DNA from 2 places in the Affinirhizobium gouqiense genome. Region 2 is predicted to be linked to the other one. Evidence: riboswitches for the same ligand, from Rfam matches in the RefSeq annotation. Region 2 holds a riboswitch; the other holds the start of a gene.
What was found. A riboswitch is a leader RNA that binds a small molecule or an ion and turns the genes downstream of it on or off. The one in region 2 is predicted to bind cobalamin.
Positions count from the first base shown of each region.

Region 1: it holds a riboswitch for cobalamin, as region 2 does, so the genes downstream of both, QTJ18_RS20820 (DUF1636 family protein) here and QTJ18_RS03690 (ABC transporter substrate-binding protein) in region 2, are expected to answer to the same signal.

Region 1 covers NZ_CP129382.1:2,619,408-2,626,796, forward strand. Annotated here, with positions in the region: gene QTJ18_RS20795 (M20 family metallopeptidase) at 1-760, opposite strand, end outside; gene cobD (threonine-phosphate decarboxylase CobD) at 840-1,874, opposite strand; gene cbiB (adenosylcobinamide-phosphate synthase CbiB) at 1,918-2,889, shown strand; gene QTJ18_RS20810 (cobyric acid synthase) at 2,873-4,342, opposite strand; gene cobO (cob(I)yrinic acid a,c-diamide adenosyltransferase) at 4,342-4,956, opposite strand; cobalamin riboswitch at 5,051-5,277, shown strand; gene QTJ18_RS20820 (DUF1636 family protein) at 5,355-5,792, shown strand; gene cobW (cobalamin biosynthesis protein CobW) at 5,805-6,842, shown strand; gene cobN (cobaltochelatase subunit CobN) at 6,842-7,389, shown strand, end outside.
Region 2 covers NZ_CP129381.1:502,954-510,342, reverse strand. Annotated here, with positions in the region: gene kdpA (potassium-transporting ATPase subunit KdpA) at 1-302, opposite strand, end outside; gene kdpF (K(+)-transporting ATPase subunit F) at 322-423, opposite strand; cobalamin riboswitch at 875-1,099, shown strand; gene QTJ18_RS03690 (ABC transporter substrate-binding protein) at 1,282-2,322, shown strand; gene QTJ18_RS03685 (FecCD family ABC transporter permease) at 2,397-3,347, shown strand; gene QTJ18_RS03680 (ABC transporter ATP-binding protein) at 3,344-4,168, shown strand; gene QTJ18_RS03675 (class I SAM-dependent methyltransferase) at 4,171-4,995, shown strand; gene QTJ18_RS03670 (dipeptidase) at 5,153-6,205, shown strand; gene QTJ18_RS03665 (anthranilate synthase) at 6,490-7,389, shown strand, end outside.

The DNA.
Region 1 (7,389 bases), on a different replicon from region 2:
CATTGGGCGATATGCCACCGGCATCGAGCAGCGCATAATGAATGCGGCAATCCTGCTGCATGTGCTCGCGCAGGTAATTGACGCCGACATTCATCAGTTCCACCGCATCGAGGGCACTGCGGCCGAGCTCGGGACTGGCGGCGGCATGCGAGGAGCGGCCGGTAAAGGTGAAATCGATGCGGCAATTGGCAAGCGAGGTCTCCCGCTGCACGCCGGCGAAATTGCTGGGGTGCCAGCATATGACGATATCCACATCCTCGAAGGCGCCGGCACGCACCATGAAGGCCTTGGCCGCACCGCCTTCTTCCGCCGGGCATCCGTAATAGCGCACGCGGCCGGGGGTGCCCGTGGCCTCCAGCCAGTCCTTCAGGGCCGTCGCCGCCAGAAGCGAGGCGGAGCCCAGCAGATTATGACCGCAGCCATGGCCGTTGGCGCCGGCTGTCATCGCCTCCTGCCGCGCAATGCCCGATTTCTGGCTGAGCCCGGCCAGCGCGTCATATTCGCCGAGAAAGGCTATTACCGGACCGCCCTCGCCCGCCTCGCCGATCAGCGCCGTCGGAATATCGGCCACGTTTTCGGTAATGCGGAAGCCTTGCGTCTCCAGCATTTCCCGATGCGCCGCCGCCGATTCCTCTTCCATGTAGCAGGTCTCGGGCGTGGCCCAGACCCGGTCCGCGAGTTCAGTGAAGACCTCGCGTTTGCGATCGACGGCATCGAAGATTTCAGGAAGATTGCTGCTCATGGGCTGGGCGGAGGACATCGGTTTCACCTGCATGCGATATTCAAGACCGTTCGACCCTATCCCAGCATCGACAGAATGCAAATCTTTCCTGCAGTCTCTAGGCCTGCCGGTTTTCTGGGCAGAGCGCGTGCTTCAGACGCGGCCAATCATCCGGCCGCGCAAGTCCGAAGCGCAGGTGGTCGGGTCGCTCGGGAAAGGTCCGGACAAAAATTCCGGCGCGTCCCAGGCGTTCGAACACGTCTCTTGCGGCCGCATGGCGAACGTAACGGAAGAGCGACGTTCCGCCCAGCACCTCGAGCCCGGCCGCCGCCAGAAGCGCGTTCAACCTTTCGGCTTCGACTTGCAGCCGCTCCCGCATGGCGTGCTGCCAGCCTGTGTCGGCAAGGGCTTCCAGGCCGATGGCAAGCGTAGGGCCGGGAATGGTCCAGGGGCCAAGATGAGCCGACAGCCGTGCTGCAATCGCAGGAGCGGCAATGGCAAAGCCCAGGCGGATACCGGCAAGCCCATAGAATTTGCCGAAGGACCGCAGGACCGCCAGGCCTCCATGGACGCGATCCGCCACTGACTGGGCTGGCCCTTGCCCTTTTGTCTCCACGACGTCCATGAAAGCCTCATCGACCACCAGAAGACCGCCTTTGGCTTCCATATGCGCCCCGAGTGCAAGCAGATCGCCGCGAGACACCAGACGTCCATCGGGATTGTTGGGATTGACGAGGATCGCCAGGTCGGCATCATAAAGATCCGCAACATTCCCCGTTTCCCGCACCGCAAAGCCCGCAAGCCTCGCCATCTGCCGGTGCTCGGCATAGGTGGGCGACAGGATGGCTGCTTGCTTCAGGTGCGGCGTGGTCCTGCCGAAGACCGCCTCGATCAGAAGCGGCAGGAGGATCTGCGTGCCGGCCGCGGCAACGACGTGATCGGCGGACGAGACCCCATAGGCGAGGGCCGCCGTCTGCCTCAGTCGCGCTAGATCATCCGGCTCCGGCAGGCGGGCAAAGGCCGTGGCGGGCGGCTGCGAGAATGGATAGGCATGCGGATTGATGCCGGTGGACAGGTCGATCCATGGTCTCGGCGCCGCCGGAAAGAGGCTTTCCGCCTGTCTCAGGTTGCCGCCATGCCCAATTTTATGCATGACAGGCGCTCCTTGCCATCCTTCAGTCTCGCCGGTTCGCTCCATGGCCTTCTCTCTCGCCTTCCTCGCGCTCGTTATTGAACGGCTTGTCGGTTATCCGCAATGGCTTGTTCGAGGCATTGGACATCCGGTGATGTGGATCGGCGCCCTGATCGAGAGTCTGGAGCACCGTCTGAACCGCTCAGATCTCGATTTCAGCGCCCGCCGGCGCAATGGCGTCCTTGCCTTCATCGCCCTGCTTGCCGCAACGCTGATGGTGTCGTTCCTCATCGAGCGATCCGTCCTTCTCCTGCCCTTCGGCATTTTGCTGCTGGCGGTGGTGGCCTCCAGCCTGATTGCCCAGAAAAGCCTGGAAAGCCATGTGCGCGCCGTGGCCATTGCCCTGGAGACAGGCGGGATCGAGGCGGGTCGCAAAGCGGTCTCGATGATCGTCGGGCGGGATCCGGATCAGCTGGACGAGGCCGGGGTGAGCCGGGCGGCCATTGAAAGCCTGGCGGAAAACTTTTCAGACGGCATCACCGCGCCGGCGCTCTGGCTCGGCCTGCTCGGCCTGCCCGGCGCGGCTCTCTACAAGGCCACCAATACGGCCGACAGCATGATTGGGCACAGAAATGCCCGCTACGGCGCCTTCGGCTGGGCCGCTGCCCGCTTCGACGACCTCGTCAACCTGCCGGCCTCGCGTCTGACGGCCCTGCTGTTCATCGCAGCAGCCTGTCTCGTGCCGGGAACATCGCCGCGCGGCGCCTGGGCCGCCGTCCGCCGGGATGCCGGCAAGCACAAATCGCCGAATGCCGGCTGGCCGGAGGCCGCCATGGCGGGCGCCCTCGGCCTCGGACTTGCCGGTCCGCGCATCTATGACGGCGTTCTCGTCGAAGACCATGTGATGGGCGAAGGCGGTCGCCGTGCAGCCACAGCCGAGGATATCATGCGCGCGCTCAGCCTGTCCCGCATTGCAGACCTGCTGCTGATCATTCTCTTCGGCCTTCTGGCAGACGGCCTCACCGCGCTATGGTAAGCAGCCTGTCGAGATCGAGATGCTGCTCGATATGCCGGGCCAGCCGATCCAGGACCTCTTCGACACCCTGTTCGTAATGGAGCTGCGAGGGCGCACCCCCGAGCCGCTTCAGCCAGGCGGATCGCTGCCCGTCATCGGCAAACAAGCCGTGCACATAGGTGCCCGAGACAAGGCCTGAGGCAGAAACGGCGCCCTCTCTGCGGCCCATGATGTCGGCGAAGGGGCGAAGGCAGTCACCACCCACGGTCTCGCCCACATGCATTTCATAGCCGGCAAAGGAATTGCCATCGGCTGTGCGGCCCGTGACCGCCACCAGTCGCTTGTCGCCTGTCAGCCGCGTCTCGACATCGAGGAGGCCGAGGCCCGGCTCCATGGCACCGGCCGGACCTTCGATCCCGTCCGGGTCGGCCACATGTTTTCCCAGCATCTGGTAACCGCCGCACAGGCCGATCACCGGCTTGCCCCGGCGCAGATGGGCGGCGATATCAATGTCGAAGCCGGCGGATTTCAGCACTTTCAGATCGGCGATCGTCGCCTTCGATCCCAAAAGCAGGACGAGATCGGCATCCGCCGGCAGCACGCCGCCCGGCCGCACCCGGACGAGTTCCACCGCCGGCTCCGCATCGAGCGGATCAAGGTCGTCGAAATTCGACACATGCGGCAGAATGGGCACCGCGATGCGGATCTGCGCAAAAGCTTTGGAGACGGGCACCGAATTCAGCGCCAGCGCATCTTCCGCCGGCAGCCGCATGGCGTCGGCAAAATGCGGCAGGAGACCGATCGGGTTCCAGCCGGTGAAGGCCTCGATCATCCGCATGCCATCGGCAAACAGACTGGGGTCGCCGCGGAAGCGATTGACGATGAAGCCTTCGATGAGAGCGGCATCCGCCGGGTCGAGGACCGTCCTGGTGCCGGCGAGGCTTGCAATGACGCCGCCGCGATCGATATCGCCGATCAGCACGACCGGCACGTTTGCTGCGCGGGCAAAACCCATATTGGCGATATCGTTGCGGCGCAGGTTGATCTCCGAGGCGCTGCCGGCTCCTTCCACCAGCACCAGATCGGCCTTTGCCTTCAGGCGGTCGAAACTCTCCAGCACGCGCGGCATCAGGCGGGCTTTGATCTGCTGATATTCGGCGGCGCGGGCATTGCCCTCGACCTGCCCCTGCACGACGAGTTGCGCGCCCACCTCGCTTTGCGGCTTCAGGAGCACAGGGTTCATGTGGACGGAAAGCGGCATCCGGGCCGCCCGCGCCTGCAAGGCCTGTGCCCGGCCGATCTCGCCGCCATCATCCGTCACCGCCGCATTGTTCGACATGTTCTGCGGCTTGAACGGCATGACGCGGAGCCCGCGGAGCGTGAAAGCGCGCGCCAGGCCCGCCACCACCAGCGACTTCCCGACATCCGAACCGGTGCCTTGGAACATCAGGGTCCTGGCGAGCCGCTGCGTCATCAGAATTCGATACCCGCCTGAGCCTTCACGCCGGCCTTGAAGTGATGCTTCACCAGCGTCATCTCCGTTACCATATCGGCCGCCTCGATCAGCGGTGCCTTGGCATTGCGGCCGGTGGCGATCACATGCAGATCGGGCCTGCGGGCGCTAAGGGTTGCAATGACCGTTTCGAGATCGAGATAGTCGTATCGCAGGGCGATGTTGATTTCGTCGAGAATGAGGAGACCCACCTCCGGCAGCGCCATCATCTCCTTGGCCATCTCCCATGCCCGTCCGGCGGCCGCAACATCGCGCTTCAGGTCCTGCGTATCCCAGGTGAAACCCTCGCCCATCGTGTGCCACAGCACGCGTTCGCCAAAGGCCTCCAGCGCCACGCGTTCCCCCGTATCCCAGGCGCCCTTGATGAACTGCACCACCGCCACCTTGCGACCATGGCCGAGCATGCGCAGAGCAAGCCCGAAGGCGGCCGTGGATTTTCCCTTGCCCGGCCCGGTATTGACGATCAACAGGCCCTTCTCGATGGTTTTCGATGCGACTTCGGCATCCTGGACCGCTTTGCGGTTCTCCATCTTGCGGCGATGGCGCTCTGCCTCGTGCTCCTCGATCTCCTTCATCGGCCGCTCCTTCCATGCCTGTTCCACGAAGCGCCGGACTATAGTCGAAAGCAGACCATCGGCAATGCGCCATTGACACGGGCTTGCGCAAACGCATAGTGAACCCTGCAACGGTCTTTCCCCGGCAACGGGGAAAGCTAAGAGGGAACGTGGTGCGGTGCTCTGCCCCAAAACCACGGCTGCCCCCGCAACTGTAAGCGGCCTCCGCCCGCAAGGGCTGGATCGTCCGGCGCGAAATGCCACTGGAGCGCGAGCTTCGGGAAGGCGGTGTCCGGACCATGAACCGCGAGCCAGGAGACCTGCCGTTGAGGAAGTAAAGTCCAGCCGGGCGGGGTGCTCCGGAAGGGACGTGACCACCCATGCGGATCGCAGATCCGTCGTGGACGCACCCCGCTATGATGAACACATGGGGTGGAGTTTTGGATCTTTCGACCAAACCGGACCGGACCAATTCCAGTGCAGGCGAGGCGCCGCGCGTGGTCGTCTATGTCTGCGAGACCTGCCGTGACGGCAGCGAAGCTTCAGACCAGCCGCGCGCCGGCGCCAGGCTTGCCGATGCAGCCAGGAGCCTGCAGGCGCCGGATGTGGACGTGCGCGCCGTCGCCTGCCTTGCCAATTGCAAGCGCGGCCTGAGCGCCGCCATCCAGAGGGCCGATGGCTGGTCCTATGTCTTCGGCGATCTCAGCCTCGATTCCGCCGGCGATCTTTTGGACGGCGCACGCCTGCTTGCCGCCTCCGCCGATGGGCTGATGCCCTGGAAGGGGAGACCCGACGCCTTGAAGCGCGGCATGATCGCTCGCATGCCACCCCTGCAATCCATATCGAACAAGATCTGAAGGACCGCCATCATGACCCCATCGCTTACCCGTGTGCCCTGTACCGTCGTGACCGGCTTTCTCGGCGCCGGCAAGACGACACTGCTGCGCAATGCGCTCCAGACGATCACCGGCAAGCGGCTCGCCGTCATCGTCAATGAATTCGGCGATGTCGGCATCGATGGCGAAATCCTCAAGAGCTGCGGCATCGACAGCTGCCCGGAGGACAATATCATCGAGCTGGCCAATGGCTGCATCTGCTGCACCGTGGCGGATGATTTCGTGCCGGCGATCGACAAGATCCTGGCAATGGAGCCGAGGGTCGACCACATCCTGATTGAAACCTCCGGTCTGGCTTTGCCGAAACCGCTGATTCAGGCCTTCCAGTGGCCAAGCGTCAAGAGCCGCGTCACGGTCGATGGCGTGGTGGCGGTCGTGGACGGACTTGCCCTGGCGCAAGGCCGGATCGCCGACGATTTGGAGGCGCTGGCTGCCCAGCGTGCCGAAGATCAGTCGCTCGATCATGACGACCCGGTGGAAGAGGTTTTCGAGGACCAGATCGCCTGCGCCGATCTCGTCGTCCTCACCAAGACCGATCTTCTCGAGCCGGCGGATCTCGACAGGGCCCGCGCCCATATCGAGGACCATCTGCCGCGCGCGGTGCGCATCGTGACCGCCGAAAACGGCGCGATCGATCCGACGATCTTCATCGGGCTTGGCCTTGCGGTGGAGGACGATATCGAAAACCGCAAGACGCATCACGATGACGAGCTTGATCACGAGCATGACGATTTCGACAGTTTCGTGCTGGACATCCCGGCGATCGCCAGCCCGGAGGCACTCAGCCAGCGCATTCAGAATGTGACCGAAACGCAGAAGGTGCTGCGCATCAAAGGTTATGTGGAAGTTGCCGGCAAGCCGATGCGGCTCCTGGTCCAGGCCGTCGGCCCGCGCGTCAACCATTATTTCGACAGGCCCTGGGGCTCGCAGGAGGCCCGCCGCTCGCGATTGGTGGTGATCGGCGAAAAGGGCATAGACGCGGCAAAGATCAGCGCAGTTCTGGCCGCCTGATGCATATCCTCGCCACCACATCCTCGTCGCTCGACGATCTCATCGAGCCGGTCGATCTGAACCAGACGCCGGGTGATGTGGTGGTGCTGTCGTTTACCGACAGCGATCTTAACGGTATTGCCGCAGCCTGGAACCGCTCCCGCAACGCTTGCTTAACACTGCGTCTCGCTCAGCTTTCGGACCTGCGCCACCCCATGTCGGTCGATCTGTGGATCGACAAGGTGGCGCGCCACGCCAAGCTCATCCTGGTGCGCGTGCTTGGCGGCTATGATCGCTGGCGCTATGGGGTCGATGAGCTGGCAAGCCTGGCGCGAGAACGCTCCATCCCGCTTTATTTGCTGCCCGGCGAATGCAGCGAACGCGATGACCGTCTGGAAGGCGCATCGACCGTCGATCCCTCAGACATTCATTCTATCCTCGCTTTGTTTCGCGCCGGCGGACCGGACAATCTGGACCAGATCGTAAGCCGGCTCTTGATAAAGGCACGCGGCGGCGAGCCCGCCCCTCCCGCCCCCGTGCTGGACGTGCCGAAATTCGGCTATTACCG
Region 2 (7,389 bases):
ACGCCGACAAAACCCTGCGGATTGAGCGGCAGATAGGCCTGCAGGCGCAGGATGGCGTAAAGGCCGAGAAAGCCGCAGAGGGAGAAGACCAGCATGGACAGCGTATAGCCAAGCCAGGTCTGCTCCTTGTCGGCACGAATGCCGGACATGCGGTAGAGGGCCTGCTCGCAAGGCCGCAGGACCGGTGAGAGGAGCGTCGGATCGCCGGCGAACACTTTGGCCATGTAGAGGCCCAGCGGCTTGATGGCGATCAGCACGGCGAGGAAGAGGAGGCCGATCTGCAGCCACCCGAGAATAGTCATGAGGAAATCTCCTGGAGGATCAGAAGCGCTCGGGACGCAGAAGCGTGACCACGAGATAGATGCCGAGACCGATTGCCACGGCGAGACCAAGAAGGGCTTCGAACATGATTGCCGGCCTCACAGACGATCAAGGGCAAGGGCATAGGCGCCAAGTGCGAGCAGCGTGCCGCAGCCGAGCAGAAGGAAGAGGGTGTCAAGCATGGGTGTTCTCCTGTTGATGGCAGGAAACTTATCCGGGCCTGCGGTCAGGCTTCGATGGCGAAGGCGAGCCCACGACATCAAGAAAACATAAAGAGGCGAGATTTTGTTATAACATTACAATAACCCTTGACGGATGTTATAGTGTTACGTATGTCTCCGCGTGACGCAAAGGCGCCATTGAGGCGAGCAGGGCCAGGTGAAGGGCGAGCAAAGGCATCGCCTGCGGCCGTGCCAGGCAGGACGATAAAGAGACGCGAGGATGGGACAGTATGATGGCACAAGAGGCGCCGGAACGCGCGACTGGCCTATCGCCAGGAGCCCTACCCTGCCGATCGTCTCGCAACAGGCCTTGACCTGATGATGAGAACCTCGTTATCTCACTGCGACGGTTCCCCGATCCAGTATCGAAGGGGATTAATAGGGAACACGGTGAGACCCCCTTTTCGGGTCAATGCCGTGGCTGCCCCCGCAACTGTAAGCGGATTGTCGTTCATCCTCGTGGCCTTGCGCCATGCCACTGTACAGATTTGTACGGGAAGGCAGATGAGCGGCGGATATTCGTGAGCCAGGAGACCTGCCGTCAAACACTGATCCATCGTCACGGGCGGGGATGCCCGAGCAGGAGTAATGCCATGTTGACCACCAGCGCCCTCCGGCGCCGAATCATGCTGGTTTTCCCAGATCCAAGTCCCTGTCCGGTCACGCGACTGATCGGAGCCAACTTCGCTGTATCCGCCGCGTCTTGCGGCCTTTGATCCTGTCTGGGGAAATCATGAAAATGCTCATCCAAAACCTGCTTCGCGCGGGCGTGTTCTTCTCGTCCTTTGCGATTGGCGCGGCCGCCTTCGTCCTTGCTCCGGCTCAAGCCGCAGCGGTGGAGACGACCTATCCGCTGACGCTCAGCAATTGCGGCCGCACCATCGTCGTTCAACGCGCGCCGACGCGGACGGTGTCGATCGGCCAGAGCAGCACGGAGATCCTCTATCTGCTCGGCCTCTCGGACAAGGTGGTGGGAACGGCGCTCTGGGTCAGCCCGGTGCTGAAGCAGTTCGAGGCCGTCAATGCCGGGATCGACCGGCTGGCGGATAATGATCCAAGCTTCGAGAGCGTCCTTTCCAAGAAGCCCGATCTGGTGACGGTTCAATTTCAATGGCAGGTGGGACCGGAAGGGGTCGTTGCCAAGCCGGAGCAGTTCGAGGAACTGAACATTCCGGTTTATACCTCTCCTTCCGATTGCGCGGACAAGGAGAATTCGGCGGCCAGCGACGGCGTTCGCCACCAGCCCTTCACGATGGATCAGGTTTACAAGGAGATCCGCGAGCTGGCGATGATCTACAATGTCCAGGCCAAGGGCGAGGAACTGGTTGCGGACCTGCAGCGCCGCGAGGCGGCTGCCCGTGCCAAGATCGCTTCGGCCAAGGGCAAATTGTCCGCCGTTTTCTGGTTCTCCAGCGCCGCCGGCGCCGATCCCTATGTCGCCGGCCGGAATGGCGCGCCGGGCTATATCATGTCCGCCCTCGGCATCGACAACATCATCAAGACCGATGACGAATGGCCGACCGTGGGATGGGAAACGATCGCCAAGGCGGATCCCTCCATCATCGTGGCGGGCGCCATGGATCGTCGCCGCTATCCGCTCGACAGCCTGCAGGCAAAACTGGACTTCCTCAAGAATGATCCGGTGGCAAGCCTCATGCCGGCAGTCAGGCAAGGCCATGTCTTTTCCATGGATGCGCAGGCGATGAACCCGACGATCCGGACGATCGACGGCATTGAAGCGCTGGCAAACGACATCGCTCACGCCGGTCTTGCGCAGTGAGCCGGATCCGGGGACCGGTCAGGCGCGGCGTGGCGATACTCGCCGCGCTCGTCCTTCTGCTCCTGGCGCTGTGGATGGGGGCTGCCATCGGTGAAACCTCCATCCCCTTCGCGACGGTCGCGCAGACGGTGGCCAATCGTCTGTGGAATGCCGGCTATCCTCTCGAGCCCATCGACGAGGGCATTGTCTGGAGCTATCGGCTCAGCCGTGCCGTCGTGGCGGCATCCTGCGGAACGGCCCTTGCCTTGTCGGGGGCGGTTCTGCAATCCCTGCTGCGCAACCCGCTGGCGGATCCGTATATTCTCGGCATTTCCGCCGGCGCGTCGACCGGTGCGGTCTGCGTCGCCATTCTCGGCCTGGGGGCCGGCCTGCTGACTTTGCCTCTCGGCGCGTTTCTCGGCGCGCTCCTCGCCTTTGCGCTGATCAGCCTTCTCGCCGTCAAGGCGGGGCGCGGCACGGCATCCATCATTCTGGCGGGCGTCGCCGGGTCGCAGCTCTTCAACGCCCTCACCTCCTTCATCGTCACCAAGGCGGCCACCGCGGAACAGGCACGCGGCATCATGTTCTGGCTGCTCGGCAACCTCTCGGGCGTTCGCTGGCCGGATGCCTGGCTTGCCGTGCCTGCCGCCGTCATCGGCCTGCTGGTCTGCCTGTGGCACTCGCGCGCGCTCGACGGTTTCACCTTCGGATCGGAATCGGCGGCATCGCTCGGCATCTCCGTCCGGCGCACCTATCTGGCGCTGGTCGGCGTCTCGGCCATGATGACCGCCACCATGGTGGCGATCGTCGGCTCGATCGGTTTTGTCGGGCTTGTCATCCCGCATGCGGCGCGTGCTCTGGTCGGGGTGCGCCACAGCGTTCTCCTGCCGGCGACGGCTCTCATCGGGGCCGTCTTCATGATCGTCGCCGATATCCTGTCGCGGATCATCATTCCCGGCCAGGTCCTGCCGATCGGCGTCATCACCGCCTTGTTCGGCGCACCGGCCTTCGCCATCATCCTGGTTCAGAGGAGAGGTCGCACATGACACTCGAAGCACATCGCTTATCGTGGTCGAGCGGGAATGCCGAAATCGTTCGCGACGTCTCCCTCTGCGTCCGGTCCGGCGAATTCCTGGGCATTATCGGGCCGAACGGATCAGGCAAGACGAGCCTGATGTTGATGATGGCCGGCGTGCGAAAACCAAGCTCCGGCGAAATGCGGCTCGATGGCGAGCCGATCGGCAGCCTTGGCCGGCGCGCCGTGGCGCAGCGCCTCGCTTTGGTGGAGCAACAGGCGGAGACAGGCGAGAGGATCACCGCCAGGCAGGCGGTGGAGCTTGGCCGCACGCCCTATCTTTCGCCTTTGTCGCCCTGGTCGCAGCATCACGATGCCGTCGTCGACGCCGCGCTCGACAATGTCGACATGGCCCATCTTGCAAACCGCGCCTGGCATACCCTGTCGGGCGGCGAGCGACAGCGCCTGCATATCGCCCGCGCGCTGGCGCAGGAGCCGGACATCCTGCTGCTCGACGAACCCACCAACCACCTGGACATAGGCCACCAGATCGGGCTCCTGGATCTCGTCAAGAAGCAGAGGCTGACGGTGGTCGCGGCGCTACACGACCTCAACCACGCTGCCCTTTTCTGCGACCGCATCGCCTTGATGCAGGGCGGACGCCTTGTGGCGTTGGGACGTCCCCAAGAGGTTCTGACGGTTCAGACCGTCAGGGAGGTTTTCGGCGTCGAGGCGGAGATCGAGCCCGACCGCGACGGCATCCTGCACCTGCGCTTTCTTCCGCGCGGCGTGGCTTGCGCGACGTCACGGATATCGGCCCCGGCGCCCCTGCGGCCGGCTGCAGGTGCATGATCATGGCCCTCTCCAATCACGACCTGAAAGAAGACATCCGGGACTACTGGTCCCGCCGATCGGCAACATTCGACCTCGCCTTCGGCCACCGCATTCCGCCCGGTCCGGAAATGGATGCCTGGGCGGCCGCGGTCAGGGCCGCGATCGGGGCGGAGCCGAAACGGGTCCTGGAGCTGGCATGCGGGACGGGAGAAGTCACGAATGTTCTTTTGTCGCTTGGCCATGACGTGACGGCGCTCGATTTTTCCGAGGCCATGCTCTCCGTTGCGCGCGCCAAGCACGCCGGGAACCCGCGTGCCCGCTTTCTCCTTGCCGATGCCGAAGAGACGATGGAGCCGGACGCCGCTTACGACGCCGTTATCTGCCGCCATCTGGTCTGGACGCTCACGCGGCCCGAGCAGGCCTTTGCCGACTGGTTCCGCGTGCTGCGGCCGGGGGGACGGCTGCTGATCTTCGACGGCAACTGGGCAAGCCATGCGCCGCTCGGCCGGGCGGCAAACCTCGCCATCCGGCTTCTGGAGACAGTCATCGGTCCCGACCCGCATTATGACGGCGCCATGAGCGAGGCTCATTCCGCAATCATGCAGCGCCTTCCCTTCGGCAGCGGCCTGACGCCTGAAAGCATCGAACCCTTGTTGGGTGCGGCCGGCTTTCGCTTTGCCTCGATCCACAGTGGCGCCGCAATCCGCGCCGCCCAAAGGAAGAAAGCCGATCTCCGCAACCGTCTTCGCACCTTTCTCTATCGCCGCTTCATCCTGACCGCGATCCGTCCGGATGACCGTGATGAAAGGAAAGGGAGTGAGCGGGCTGTCCGGCAAGATCCTTGAACAGCCGCCTCGGTTCGATGCCAATCGCCGCGCCGTCCGCAGAGAGATGTTTGGGGTGTTATTCTGTCTTTTCGTGGTAAGCCTTGCTCACCACACCCGAAACCACTGCGCCTGTCGCGCGGCCTAATTCCCGCGACGCGCCCGGTCAGGATGATCCATGCCCGACACCAAATCCCCGATACTGGTCTTTGATGGCCATAACGACATCCTGTCGCGCCTGATGAGCGAGAGTCGAAAGAACCCGACACCCATGGAAGCGCGGTTTCTGCAAGGCGATCCCCATCTCCACATCGATCTGCCGCGCGCTCGCACCGGCGGGCTCGCCGGAGGCCTTTGCGCCGTCTACGTGCCCTCCCCCGGCCGTCATCCCGACCAGAACGGCGATCTGCCGCAGGTGGAGCGGGCCTCGGCGCTGGACCAGACGCTTGCGCAAGCCGCACTGCTGCGCCGCCTGGAGGCCGCCTCCGACGCAGCATTGCGCATCTGCCGGTCCGCGGCCGAGATCCGTTACTGCCTGGAGGCCGGCATATTCGCCGCGGTTTTCCACATCGAAGGCTTCGAAGCGGCCGGACCGGACCTCGATCTGCTCGAAGTCCTGCACGCGGCTGGCCTGGCGAGCCTCGGGCCTGTCTGGAGCCGGCCGAACATTTTCGCGCATGGCGTTCCTTTCCGCTTCGGTCATTCGCCGGATATTGGCCCGGGCCTGACAAATGCCGGCCGCGACCTGGTACGAGCCTGCAACCGCCTGAAGATCATGATCGACCTGTCGCACATGAATGATGCCGGCTTCTGGGACGTGGCGCGCCTTTCAGATGCGCCGCTGGTGGCCTCGCATTCCAATGCCTTCGCCATCTGCCCCCACAGCCGCAATGCCACGGATCGGCAACTCGATGCCATTCGGGACACGCAGGGCCTGATCGGCCTGAACTTCGGCGTCCGCTTTCTCCATCCGCAAGGGGTGATGGATGCCGAACTGGAGCTTGCAGTCATGGTTCGCCACATTGATTATCTTGTGGAGCGGGTGGGAATCGACCACGTGGCCTTCGGCTCGGATTTCGACGGCACACTGATCTCCCGAAAGATCGGCAGTGCCGAAGGCCTGCCGCGTCTGATCGATGCGCTGCGCCAGGCTGGCTATGATGACGACGCGCTGGAAAAAATCGGCCACCGCAACTGGATTGCGCTTCTCGAACGGACCTGGGGCCGCTGAGCCTTGCCGGCGCCTTCACCGCGTCGATCCGGTCGCCGCAGGAGTGAGAGACGCTTCGGCCGACCTGGGTGCGACAGCCATCTTGCCAGACTTCTGCAGTCGCGCTATGAGATCAGTCATGAAAACGTCGATGAACATGGCTAATTGGTGGTGGGCACGCTAAAGGCGGCCTCGATCAGTCACGTCCAACGACAAGACAAAGCCGCCCGCAACGACCGAGGCGGCTTTTTTGTATCAAGCCTCCTCCAGGCCAGGGCCAATGGGAAAGTGGAAGAGGTGTCAGCATGGTAACGATCATCGAAGACGACGGCTCTGAAGTCTATGAGACGCGAGGGGGCATTACCGTCAGCCGCAAGCGCCGGGCGACACCCTATGCCGATGCCGTGTCGAGCTATGTCGACAAGCTGGATGAACGGCGCGGAGCCGTCTTCTCTTCCAATTACGAATATCCGGGTCGCTATACCCGCTGGGATACGGCAATCGTCGATCCGCCGCTCGGGATCTCGTCTTTCGGGCGCAAGCTATGGATCGAAGCGTATAATGGCCGCGGCGAGGTCCTGCTGGAAATCATCGCGGAGCGTCTGGCCGGTGAAGGCGAATTGTCGCTCGGCCAGCGGACGACGCGCCGCCTCGATCTGACCGTCGATCCGCCGTCCCGGGCGTTTACCGAGGAAGAGCGCTCGAAAATGCCGACCGTCTTCACGGTTCTGCGGGCCATCGTCGATCTCTTCCATTCGGATGCCGACAGTTCGATTGGCCTGTTCGGCGCCTTCGGCTATGATCTGGCCTTCCAGTTCGATGCCATCGATCTGGTCCTCGATCGGCCGGACGATCAGCGCGACATGGTGCTTTTCCTGCCGGACGAAATCCTGGTGGTTGATCACTATTCCGCCAAGGCCTGGGTGGACCGCTACGACTTCGCCAAGGATGGACGAACCACGGTTGGCCGCTCGGAAGACATCGCGCCGGAGCCTTTCCGGCAGACGGACACGATCCCGCCCAAGGGCGACCACCGGCCCGGCGAGTATGCAGAGCTTGTGGTCAAGGCGAAAGAAAGCTTTCGCCGCGGCGATCTTTTCGAAGTTGTGCCCGGCCAGAAATTCATGGAGCGCTGCGAGTCGCGGCCCTCGGAAATTTCGAACCGTCTTAAGGCGATCAACCCCTCCCCCTATTCCTTCTTCATC